Regions from separate parts of the Candidatus Enterococcus lemimoniae genome, predicted to be linked through region 2. Evidence: predicted binding sites of a transcription regulator. Region 2 holds the regulator's gene; each other region holds the start of a gene.
What was found. Region 2 encodes LexA, which represses DNA repair genes until DNA is damaged. Its sites were predicted from a motif close to CNAACANNTGTTNG; they were not measured.
Positions count from the first base shown of each region.

Region 1: uvrB (excinuclease ABC subunit UvrB) is a predicted target of LexA. The motif match lies at 1,219-1,232, and genes of this name have one in related genera.
Region 3: A5866_RS15730 (replication-associated recombination protein A) is a predicted target of LexA. The motif match lies at 1,536-1,549, and genes of this name have one in related genera.

Region 1 covers NZ_CP147248.1:1,197,491-1,200,782, reverse strand. Annotated here, with positions in the region: gene A5866_RS05765 (amino acid ABC transporter substrate-binding protein/permease) at 1-788, opposite strand, end outside; gene uvrB (excinuclease ABC subunit UvrB) at 1,361-3,292, shown strand, end outside.
Region 2 covers NZ_CP147248.1:521,024-524,315, reverse strand. Annotated here, with positions in the region: gene tkt (transketolase) at 1-834, opposite strand, end outside; gene A5866_RS02630 (DUF896 family protein) at 933-1,175, opposite strand; gene lexA (transcriptional repressor LexA) at 1,414-2,034, shown strand; gene A5866_RS02620 (dihydrofolate reductase) at 2,188-2,688, opposite strand; gene A5866_RS02615 (thymidylate synthase) at 2,707-3,292, opposite strand, start outside.
Region 3 covers NZ_CP147248.1:3,299,211-3,302,502, forward strand. Annotated here, with positions in the region: gene A5866_RS15730 (replication-associated recombination protein A) at 20-1,303, opposite strand; partial or broken gene A5866_RS15735 (DNA-3-methyladenine glycosylase) at 1,669-2,368, shown strand; gene A5866_RS15740 (DUF3013 family protein) at 2,304-2,789, shown strand; gene prmA (50S ribosomal protein L11 methyltransferase) at 2,804-3,292, shown strand, end outside.

The DNA.
Region 1 (3,292 bases), 680 kb from region 2:
ATTTTAGAATCAGAATCTGTTTCAGTTCCTGTAGTAATATATTTCGCTAAGATAGCGTCATATTTACCTGAGCTTTTTAGTTCTTTTAAACCAGCATTAAACTTTTCAATCAATTCTTTGTTTTGCCCTTTTTTAACAGCGAAACCATATGAACTACCTGTTTCTTTTTTACCAACTAATTGCAGGTTCTGGCCATTCGTTACGGCATAGCCTAAAACTGGATAATCATCGAAAATGGCATCTGCTTCATTATTTTCAAGTGCTTGATAAAGACCCGTTGCATCATCGAAATTTTTGATTGTATAGCCGTATTTTTCTTGGTTTTTCTCTAAGAAAGCAGCACTTTCAGTTCCCACTTTAGCAGCAGCTGTCTTGCCTTTTAGATCATCATAGCTTTTGATTTTATCGTTTCCTGTTTTAACGGCCATTTGCAGACCGCTATCAAAATAAGGATCTGAGAAATCAAATGATTTTTTTCGTTCATCAGTAATGCTCATACCGGCAATCATACCGTCTACTTGTTTTGATTGTACAGCTTGAATGGCGCTATCAAACCCAAGCGGCTTCAGATTAACTTTAAAATCTTGAGCTTCAGCGATTGCCTGAAGCAGATCCACATCGATTCCAACATATTCTCCTTTAGAGTCTTGGAATTCAAAAGGGGCGAAAGTCAAATCTGTTCCTATAGTATATGTTTTTTCCTCAGCCTGAGCGCTTTGCCCAAGTGTAAATGTCAGTAGACTTGCCATCATTACAATGAATGAAAGTAAAAAGTGTTTCTTTTTCATAAAATACCTCCTAATTTTAAAAGCGTAGTGGGCTCGTCCAGTCTTGATGAGATCGAAGTAGAGCGTAGTGACTAGCCCACCCAGCTAGATAACGTTTTAAAGCGGAACAAATCGTTTAGTCCTGTAGAAAGTTAGGGAATTGACTTTGAAACGTTTTCTGTTTCAATGACAATTTTTCTAGTTTCCTAAGAATTAATTTGTGTAGCTAGATAGCTCGCATATTGGATAATTATATAGTAAAAAAAGGCAAAAACACAAGTCATTCACAATGAGAAAGTCAAAAAAAACTCATTTCCTCACATCTTATGTTATGAAATGTGACATAAAAGAGTTGGGAATTATCGAAGGATACTAATTTAGAGGCAAACAAAAGATTAAATAAAATGTAAATTGGCAAAAAATGCGTATACGCAAACTATTCTAAAACTAGCGAAAATATGTTCGGTATGTTAAAATAATGACAGTAGTTTCATTTCAACTTAAGGCGAGTTGTATCAGTTAGTGAGATTCATATTCCCAGTTGTTTTTAGTAAATGAAGCCGTAATTAAAAGAAGTAAAAGGAGGATGTTGGATGATAGAAAGAGAGACCTCCAATACATTTGATTTAGTCTCAAAATATAAACCAGATGGAGATCAGCCAGAAGCAATCAAACGATTAGTAGACGGTATCGAAGGCGGGGAAAAAGCACAAATTTTATTAGGTGCAACTGGAACCGGGAAAACATTTACGATCTCCAATGTGATTACCGAAGTAAACAAACCAACATTAGTCATTGCCCATAATAAAACATTAGCTGGACAGCTTTATGGAGAGTTCAAAGAATTCTTCCCTAATAACGCGGTCGAGTATTTTGTTAGTTATTACGATTATTATCAACCAGAAGCCTACGTACCCTCAAGCGATACCTATATAGAAAAAGATGCCAGTATCAATGATGAGATCGATAAGTTACGACATTCTGCGACAAGCTCTTTATTAGAACGAAACGATGTGATCGTAGTGGCATCTGTCTCATGTATTTTTGGTTTAGGTGATCCCAAAGAGTATAGTGAGCAAGTTGTTTCGATTCGTGTAGGCATGGAGATTGATCGTAGTCAGCTGTTGACTGATTTAGTAAATATTCAATTTGAGCGAAACGATATAGATTTTCAACGTGGACGCTTTCGTGTTCGTGGCGATGTTGTTGAAATTTTTCCTGCATCACGAGATGATCATGCGTTACGAGTTGAATTTTTTGGCGATGAGATTGAGCGGATTCGAGAAGTTGATGCATTGACTGGTGAAGTGATCGGTGAGACAGAACATGTCGCGATCTTTCCAGCAACGCACTTTGTAACCAATGAAGATCATATGGAACATGCAATTTCACAAATCCAAGCAGAGTTGGATGCTCGTTTGACTGTTTTGCGCAATGAAAATAAATTACTGGAAGCACAACGTTTGGAGCAGAGAACGAATTACGATATCGAAATGATGCGGGAAATGGGCTATACATCTGGTATCGAAAATTATTCTCGTCATATGGATGGCCGTTCAGAAGGCGAACCGCCGTATACATTGATTGACTTTTTCCCAGATGACTTTTTACTTGTGATCGATGAGTCACACGTGTCGATGCCGCAAATTCGTGGTATGTATAATGGTGACCGTGCTAGAAAACAAATGCTGGTAGATTATGGTTTCCGTTTACCTAGTGCTTTGGATAATCGTCCGTTACGGTTAGAAGAATTTGAAAAACATGTGCATCAAGTGGTGTACGTTTCTGCAACACCTGGACCATACGAGTATGAACAAACAGATACTGTTATTCCTCAGATCATTCGTCCGACAGGCTTATTAGATCCATTGATCGAAGTTCGTCCGATCATGGGACAAATCGATGATTTAGTAGGCGAGATCCATGAACGAGTTGAGAAAGATCAACGTGTATTCATCACGACTTTAACGAAGAAAATGTCTGAAGACTTAACCGATTATCTTAAAGAGTTAGGGATCAAAGTCAAATACCTGCATAGTGACATTAAGACCTTAGAACGAACAGAAATCATTCGAGATTTACGTTTAGGTGAATTTGATGTCTTGATCGGGATCAACTTGCTCCGTGAAGGGTTAGATGTACCTGAAGTATCATTGATTGCGATTTTAGATGCTGATAAGGAAGGTTTCTTGAGGAGTGAGCGCTCATTGATCCAAACTATTGGTCGTGCCGCCCGTAATTCAGATGGTCGAGTTATTATGTATGCTGATAAAATCACTGATTCTATGCAAAAAGCGATGGATGAAACAGCACGACGCCGTTCGATCCAAGAAAAATATAACGAAGAACATGGTATTATACCGAAAACAATCATTAAAGAAATCCGCGAGTTGATTTCAATTTCTAAAACAAATGAAAAAGGCGAACCAATCAAGATCGATAAATCATATCATGAGTTGAGTCGCCAAGAAAAAGCTGATTTATTAATGAAACTAGAAAAAGAAATGCGCGATGCAGCTAAAGCA
Region 2 (3,292 bases):
AACAGCTTTAGCCGCAGTAATACCATCTGCTCCGATTGGGGCACCATGAACAGAAGATGTGCCTTCTTTTGGAGCACCATAACCAATAACTGTTTTGACTTCGATCAAGGTTGGTTTATCTGATTCAGCTTTAGCTGTTTCAATTGCTTTAGAAATTTCTTCTAAATCATTACCATCTTTCACTAAAATATGTTGCCAACCGTATGCTTCATAACGAGCTCCAACATTTTCTGTGAAGGCTTTTGAAGTTGGCCCATCTAAAGAAATATCATTTGAATCGTATAATACGATCAGTTTGCCCAATTTCATGTGCCCAGCCATCGAGCTCGCTTCTTGAGAAACACCTTCCATCAAATCGCCATCGCCGCATAAAGCATACGTATAGTGATCGATCACAGGGAAACTATCGCGATTATATGTCGCAGCAGTGTGCGCTTCAGCCATCGCCATTCCAACTGCCATTGCAATCCCTTGACCTAAAGGACCAGTAGTCGCTTCAACACCATCTGTATGATGGACTTCAGGATGCCCTGGAGTTTTACTACCCCATTGACGGAAACTCTTCAAATCATCCATTGTTACACTGTATCCTGCTAAATGAAGTAAGCTATAAAGCATTGCAGAACCATGACCTGCAGAAAGAATGAAGCGGTCTCTATCTACCCAATTTCTAGCAGTTTTTGGGTTAACTTTCAAATGTTTTGTCCAAAGTGCATATGCCATAGGTGCAGCACCCATTGGTAAGCCAGGATGGCCTGAGTTTGCTTTTTGTACCGCTTCAATACTCAATGTACGAATCGTGTTGACGCCTAACTGATCAGTGTTGTCAAACAAAAAAATCATCTCCTATTTAGGTTTTTTTTACCTTTATTAACTATAGTTTAGCGTATTTCGTTTATGAAAGCAATTACTTTTAGTAAAAAAAACTGAAATTATTTTCTATTATGCAGGCCTTTTGCCTTTTGGATCTCTTTTAACTTCTCTGGTGTAACGTCGTTTCCTTTAGGATCAACGACTTTCATGCCTTCGATATGGTGACGCATACCGCCGCGGAAAGCAGCTAGATATTCTTGACGAAGAACTTTTTGTTCTTCTTTTTCTTTTTCAGTCAACTCATTTTCTTTTGCTTTTTTGGCAAGTTCGTTGATACGGTTCATTTTTTCTGATGATAACATGCTTTTGCCTCCTTTACTTTCCATGTCTATCTTATAAGATGAGCGCCAAAAATACAACTATATTCTTAATAAAAAAGGAAAACAAAAACTATTAGATACAGAAATTAGTATTGAAAAACCTACTTACTTTTTAGTAAAAATAACCTAAATCCATGTTTATCATAAACACGAACGCTTGTTTGATTCCTGTACAAAACTATGGTACACTAAAAATATAAATTGAAAGAAGGTGCGGATTGTGGTGAAACGTACAGACACAAGACAAATCGAAGTACTAAAATATATATATGAACAAGTTGAACTTAAAGGCTACCCTCCAACTGTAAGAGAGATTGGAAAAGCAGTTGACCTTTCCTCGACATCCACTGTCCATGGCCATTTAGCCCGTTTAGAGAAAAAAGGGATGATCCTGCGTGATCCTACAAAGCCAAGAGCCATTGAGTTAACAGCGGACGGTCTAGAAAGAATTGGGGTCAAACCTACTGTGATCCCTATGCTTGGTGTTGTTACAGCTGGTGAACCTATTTTAGCAGTTGAAGAAGCATCTGACTTCTTCCCGCTTCCACCTGATCTAAGAACAGAAGAAAATGCTTTATTCATGCTGACGATTCGAGGAGAAAGTATGATCAATGCTGGGATATTAGATGGTGATCAAGTCATTGTCCGCAAACAAAGTACTGCCTCAAACGGTGATATCGTTATCGCTATGACTGATGAAGATGAAGCAACCTGTAAACGTTTCTTTAAAGAAACGGATCATGTTCGTCTTCAGCCAGAAAATGATGCTTTGGATCCAATTATTTTAAATAATGTCAGTATCTTAGGTAAAGTTGTTGGTTTATATCGCAATCATATTTAGAAACAAAGAGGTTGGGACAAAAGCGGCTAATTCTGAAAAATAAGAAAGATCGCTGCTACCTACCGTTTATTCGGATAATAATAGCCTGATACATAACGTGAAGAGTTATGTATCAGGCTATTTGTTTCTTTTATATAAGTAGCATAAATAATTTTACTCTGCAGTCACTTTACGCTGATAGGTCTCAAATTGGTAAGCATAACGATTATTTTCATCTTGCTCCCCTTCACTTAAGTTGATCAATGTCCAATCATCCCAAGCAACAGCAGGAAATTTGGTATCACCTTCAAATGAATGATCAATAACAGTGCGATACAACACATCACAATAAGGTAAAAAATCCTCATATACCGCTGAACCACCTGAAATAAACGTAATTCCAGCAAAAGATCTTGCGTATTCGAGCACCTCTCCCACAGTATGAAATACAGTGACTCCTTCTGCTTGGTATCCTTTATCTCTGGTTAAAACAATTGTTTGACGATTTGGTAACGGGCGGCTACCCATTCCCTCAAAAGTCTTTCTACCCATCACAATAGTGTTATCTTCCGTCATTTGTTTAAAAAACTTCAGATCATTTGGCAAATGCCAAGGTAAGCGATTTTTCTTTCCAATCGTTCCTTGTTCATCTTGTGCCCATATGGCTGCTAACATCGGGGAACTCCTTTCAAATTAAACGGCAATTGGCGCCTTGATTGCAGGATGCGGTTCATATCCTTCAATGACAATATCTTCCATTTCAAAATCAAATACCGATTTTTTTTCTTGATTTAATTTTAATGTCGGGAAAGCTCGAACTTCTCGAACCAGTTGTTCATTCATTTGCTCGATGTGGTTAGTATACAAGTGAGCATCGCCAATCGTATGAACAAAATCGCCTACTTCTAAACCTGTTTCATGCGCAATCAAATGAGTCAACAAAGCATAACTAGCAATGTTGAAGGGTACACCTAGAAAAACATCCCCGCTACGTTGATATAATTGACAACTTAATTTTCCATCATTTACATAAAATTGAAACATCGTATGACATGGCGGTAACGCCATCGAAGGAACATCTTCTGGATTCCAAGCCGAGACGATCAAGCGTCTTGAATCTGGTGTTTTTTTGATCATCGTAATAACATTTTTTAATTGATCGATAAATCCACCCTCTTTGGTCTCCCAATGGCGCCATTGCGCACCATAAATGTTGCCTAATTCACCATGTTTGGCAGCAAATACCTCATCCGATAAAATCGCCTCACAGAATTTTTTA
Region 3 (3,292 bases), 790 kb from region 2:
ATTTGAAAGCGGATTACTGTTAAGTTTTCTTTCCTTTTTTCCAATCTTGGATTCGTTGATACTGTTGGTGTAATGCTTGTTCATATTTTCCGGTATCAATCGGTTCATAGTAATGAGCATTTTTTATTTTGTCTGGAAGATACTGTTGATCGACCCAAGCATTCTCAAAATTATGAGGATAGCGATAACCAATCCCACGATTCAAATCTTTTGCACCTGAGTAATGACTATCACGTAAATAATCAGGTACATCCCCAGCTTTTCCTTCACGTATATCAGCTAAAGCAGCATCGATTGCGCTAAGCGCAGAATTTGATTTTGGTGATAGGCATAAGTCGATCACGACACTTGCAAGAGGGATTCGAGCTTCAGGAAAGCCCAATTTCTCTGCAGCTTGGACCGCTGTAATAGTCCGTGCCGCAGCTGGCGGATTACCTAAACCAATATCTTCATAAGCAATCACCATCAGGCGGCGACAAATGATCGGTAAGTCACCAGCTTCAACTAACCTAGCCAGATAATGCAGAGCCGCATCAACGTCACTCCCGCGGATCGATTTTTGAAAGGCTGAAATTACATCATAATGAGCATCACCATTTTTATCATGAGTCAGCGCTTTCCGCTGTACACATTCTTCAATGATCGAAAGGTTGATCTGAATCTCTTTATTCTCATTTTCAGGTGTTGACTTTACGGCTAATTCCAGTCCGTTCAAGGCGCTTCGTAAGTCACCGTTTGTTGCACGAGATAGATGCTGCAATGCTTTTTCTTCTAACACAACTGGAAACTCGCCTAAGCCACGTTCTTTATCTACTAATGCTTCTTTGACGGCCTTTTGAATATCCAATTCAGTCAGTGGTTTGACCTCAAAAATTTGCGTTCTACTCCGAATAGCTGGATTGATCGTGATATAGGGGTTTTCCGTTGTTGCCCCAATCATAATAATCCGACCACTTTCAAGGTGGGGTAATAAAAAGTCTTGCTTTGTTTTATCTAAACGATGAACTTCATCTAATAACAAAATCACAGTACCGCTCATTTTGGCTTCTTCCGCAACAATCTGTAGGTCTTTTTTCGTATCAGTTGCAGCATTCAATAAACGGAAAGCATAATTTGTGGAACCAGCAATGGCACTAGCAATACTTGTTTTACCCGTGCCAGGCGGACCATATAAGATCATAGAAGATAGCATCCGTGCTTCTACCATTCTACGAATGATTTTTCCAGGTCCAACAAGATGTTGTTGACCAACGACTTCATCTAAATTACGTGGACGCATACGATAAGCTAAAGGTTTTTGCATAGTTGGACCTCCTTATTTAAAAGCGTAGCTAGATAACCATAAAAGTGCAATGGGCTCGTTCAGCTCTGACAGAAAAATAGGGAATTATGACTGAGGTGTTTTTTGCCTCATTCATAATTTATCTTTTTTCCGAAGAGTTAGCCCAGGCAGCTAGATAATCTTAAGAGCGCAATAGGCTTATTTTACCAACAAAACTTGATAATAATTTCGTTATCCATTCATTATACCACAAAGAACGTACGTTTGCATTGTCCGTTGATTTACCAGTCAAAACAGGAAAAAATCAGCTTTTATCTAACTAATCGTTTCTTCTTTCAATGGATAATAGGCTTAGAATCGTGTATTATAGGAGGTGGTGAAAAATAATGAATGAGACAATAAATGTTTTTAATACAAAATCAACAGAAGAAATAGCTCAATTTTTATTGGGAATGTACTTAGAACACAAAACAGCAGCGGGTACCCTTGCAGGTTATATTGTGGATACAGAAGCTTATCTTGGTCCAGAAGATGAAGCAGCCCATAGTTTTGGATTGCGAGATACTCCTCGTTTAAAGGCGATGTATGAAAAGCCCGGAACGATTTATTTATATACTATGCATACCCATCTGATTTTAAATATGGTGACTCAAGAAAAAGGGAAACCTCAAGGAGTCATGATTCGTGCTCTTGAGCCAGTTGAAGGTATCGATAAAATGCAAATAAACCGTAATGGACGAACCGGTATCGAGTTGTCAAACGGACCTGGTAAATTGGTGGCTGCTTTAGGTATTGATAGAGACTTATATGGAGACTCGATTTTTGACAGCTCTTTACGAATTGTTCCTGAAAAAAGAAGAAGACCCAAGCAAATTATCTCACTGCCTAGAATAGGCATTCCGAATAAAGGGATTTGGACAGAATTACCGTTACGATATGTTGTTTCTGGGAATCCTTATATTTCTAAGCAACGAAGAAGTGATATCGATCAAAAGGCTTTTGGCTGGAAGGAAGAAACCAAATGAAAAAACCAACAATGTTAACTTATTTAGATCAACAAATTACCAAAAATATTACAGAATATGATGTCGCACTTGATTGGAATACCAGAAATCATTCAATCGAAGTGGTTTTCCGTTTATTCGCTGAAAATACTGCTCATGAACAAATTGATGATGCAATAGGAACTGTTTCTGAAGAAGAAATAATTGAATTTGAGGATGGTGTTTTATTTTATAACCCTGAAAAAACTTCAGTAGATGAAGACGACTATTTAGCTGTTATCCCTTATGAAGGTAAAAAAGGCATCAAGCAATCTGTATTAGACGGTTTTGTTACTTATTTAAATGAGGTGCTAACTGAAGGACAAAGTGACTTGTTAGATTTTTTAACAGATGAAAATCAGGAAGTGTTTGAACTAAAATGGTCAGATGAAGCGTTTGAAAAAGCTGTACAACAATATCAAAAAGCCGATGGCGACACATATATCGCTTATCCAAGCTATTAAAAAGAGGTGATCATATGAAATGGACAGAAGTAAAAGTTGAAACAGCTAGTGAAGCGGTTGAAGCAATTTCAAATATTATGATGGAGGCAGGTGCCAGTGGCGTTGCCATCGAAGATTCTTTAGATGTGGAAAATTTTCAAAGTGACCTTTACGGAGAGTTACTAGACAAAGAACAATTCACACATATCAAAGATGGCGCTTTAGTAATGGCTTATTTTCCTGAAACAACTTTTTTACCGGAAATATTGCCTTTTATCAAAGAAAGCATCACTCGTTTACCAGAATTTGGTTTAAATATTGGGAAAAATGACGTAACCGTAAGTGAAGTCGCTGAAAGTGATTGGGCTACTGCTTGGAAAAAATATTATCACCCAGTACGCGTTACCCGCTTTTTAACGATTGTGCCAAGCTGGGAAAAATACGAAGCGCAAGATGAGTTTGAAAAAATTATCACACTAGATCCAGGAATGGCATTTGGAACAGGAACGCATCCAACAACTCGC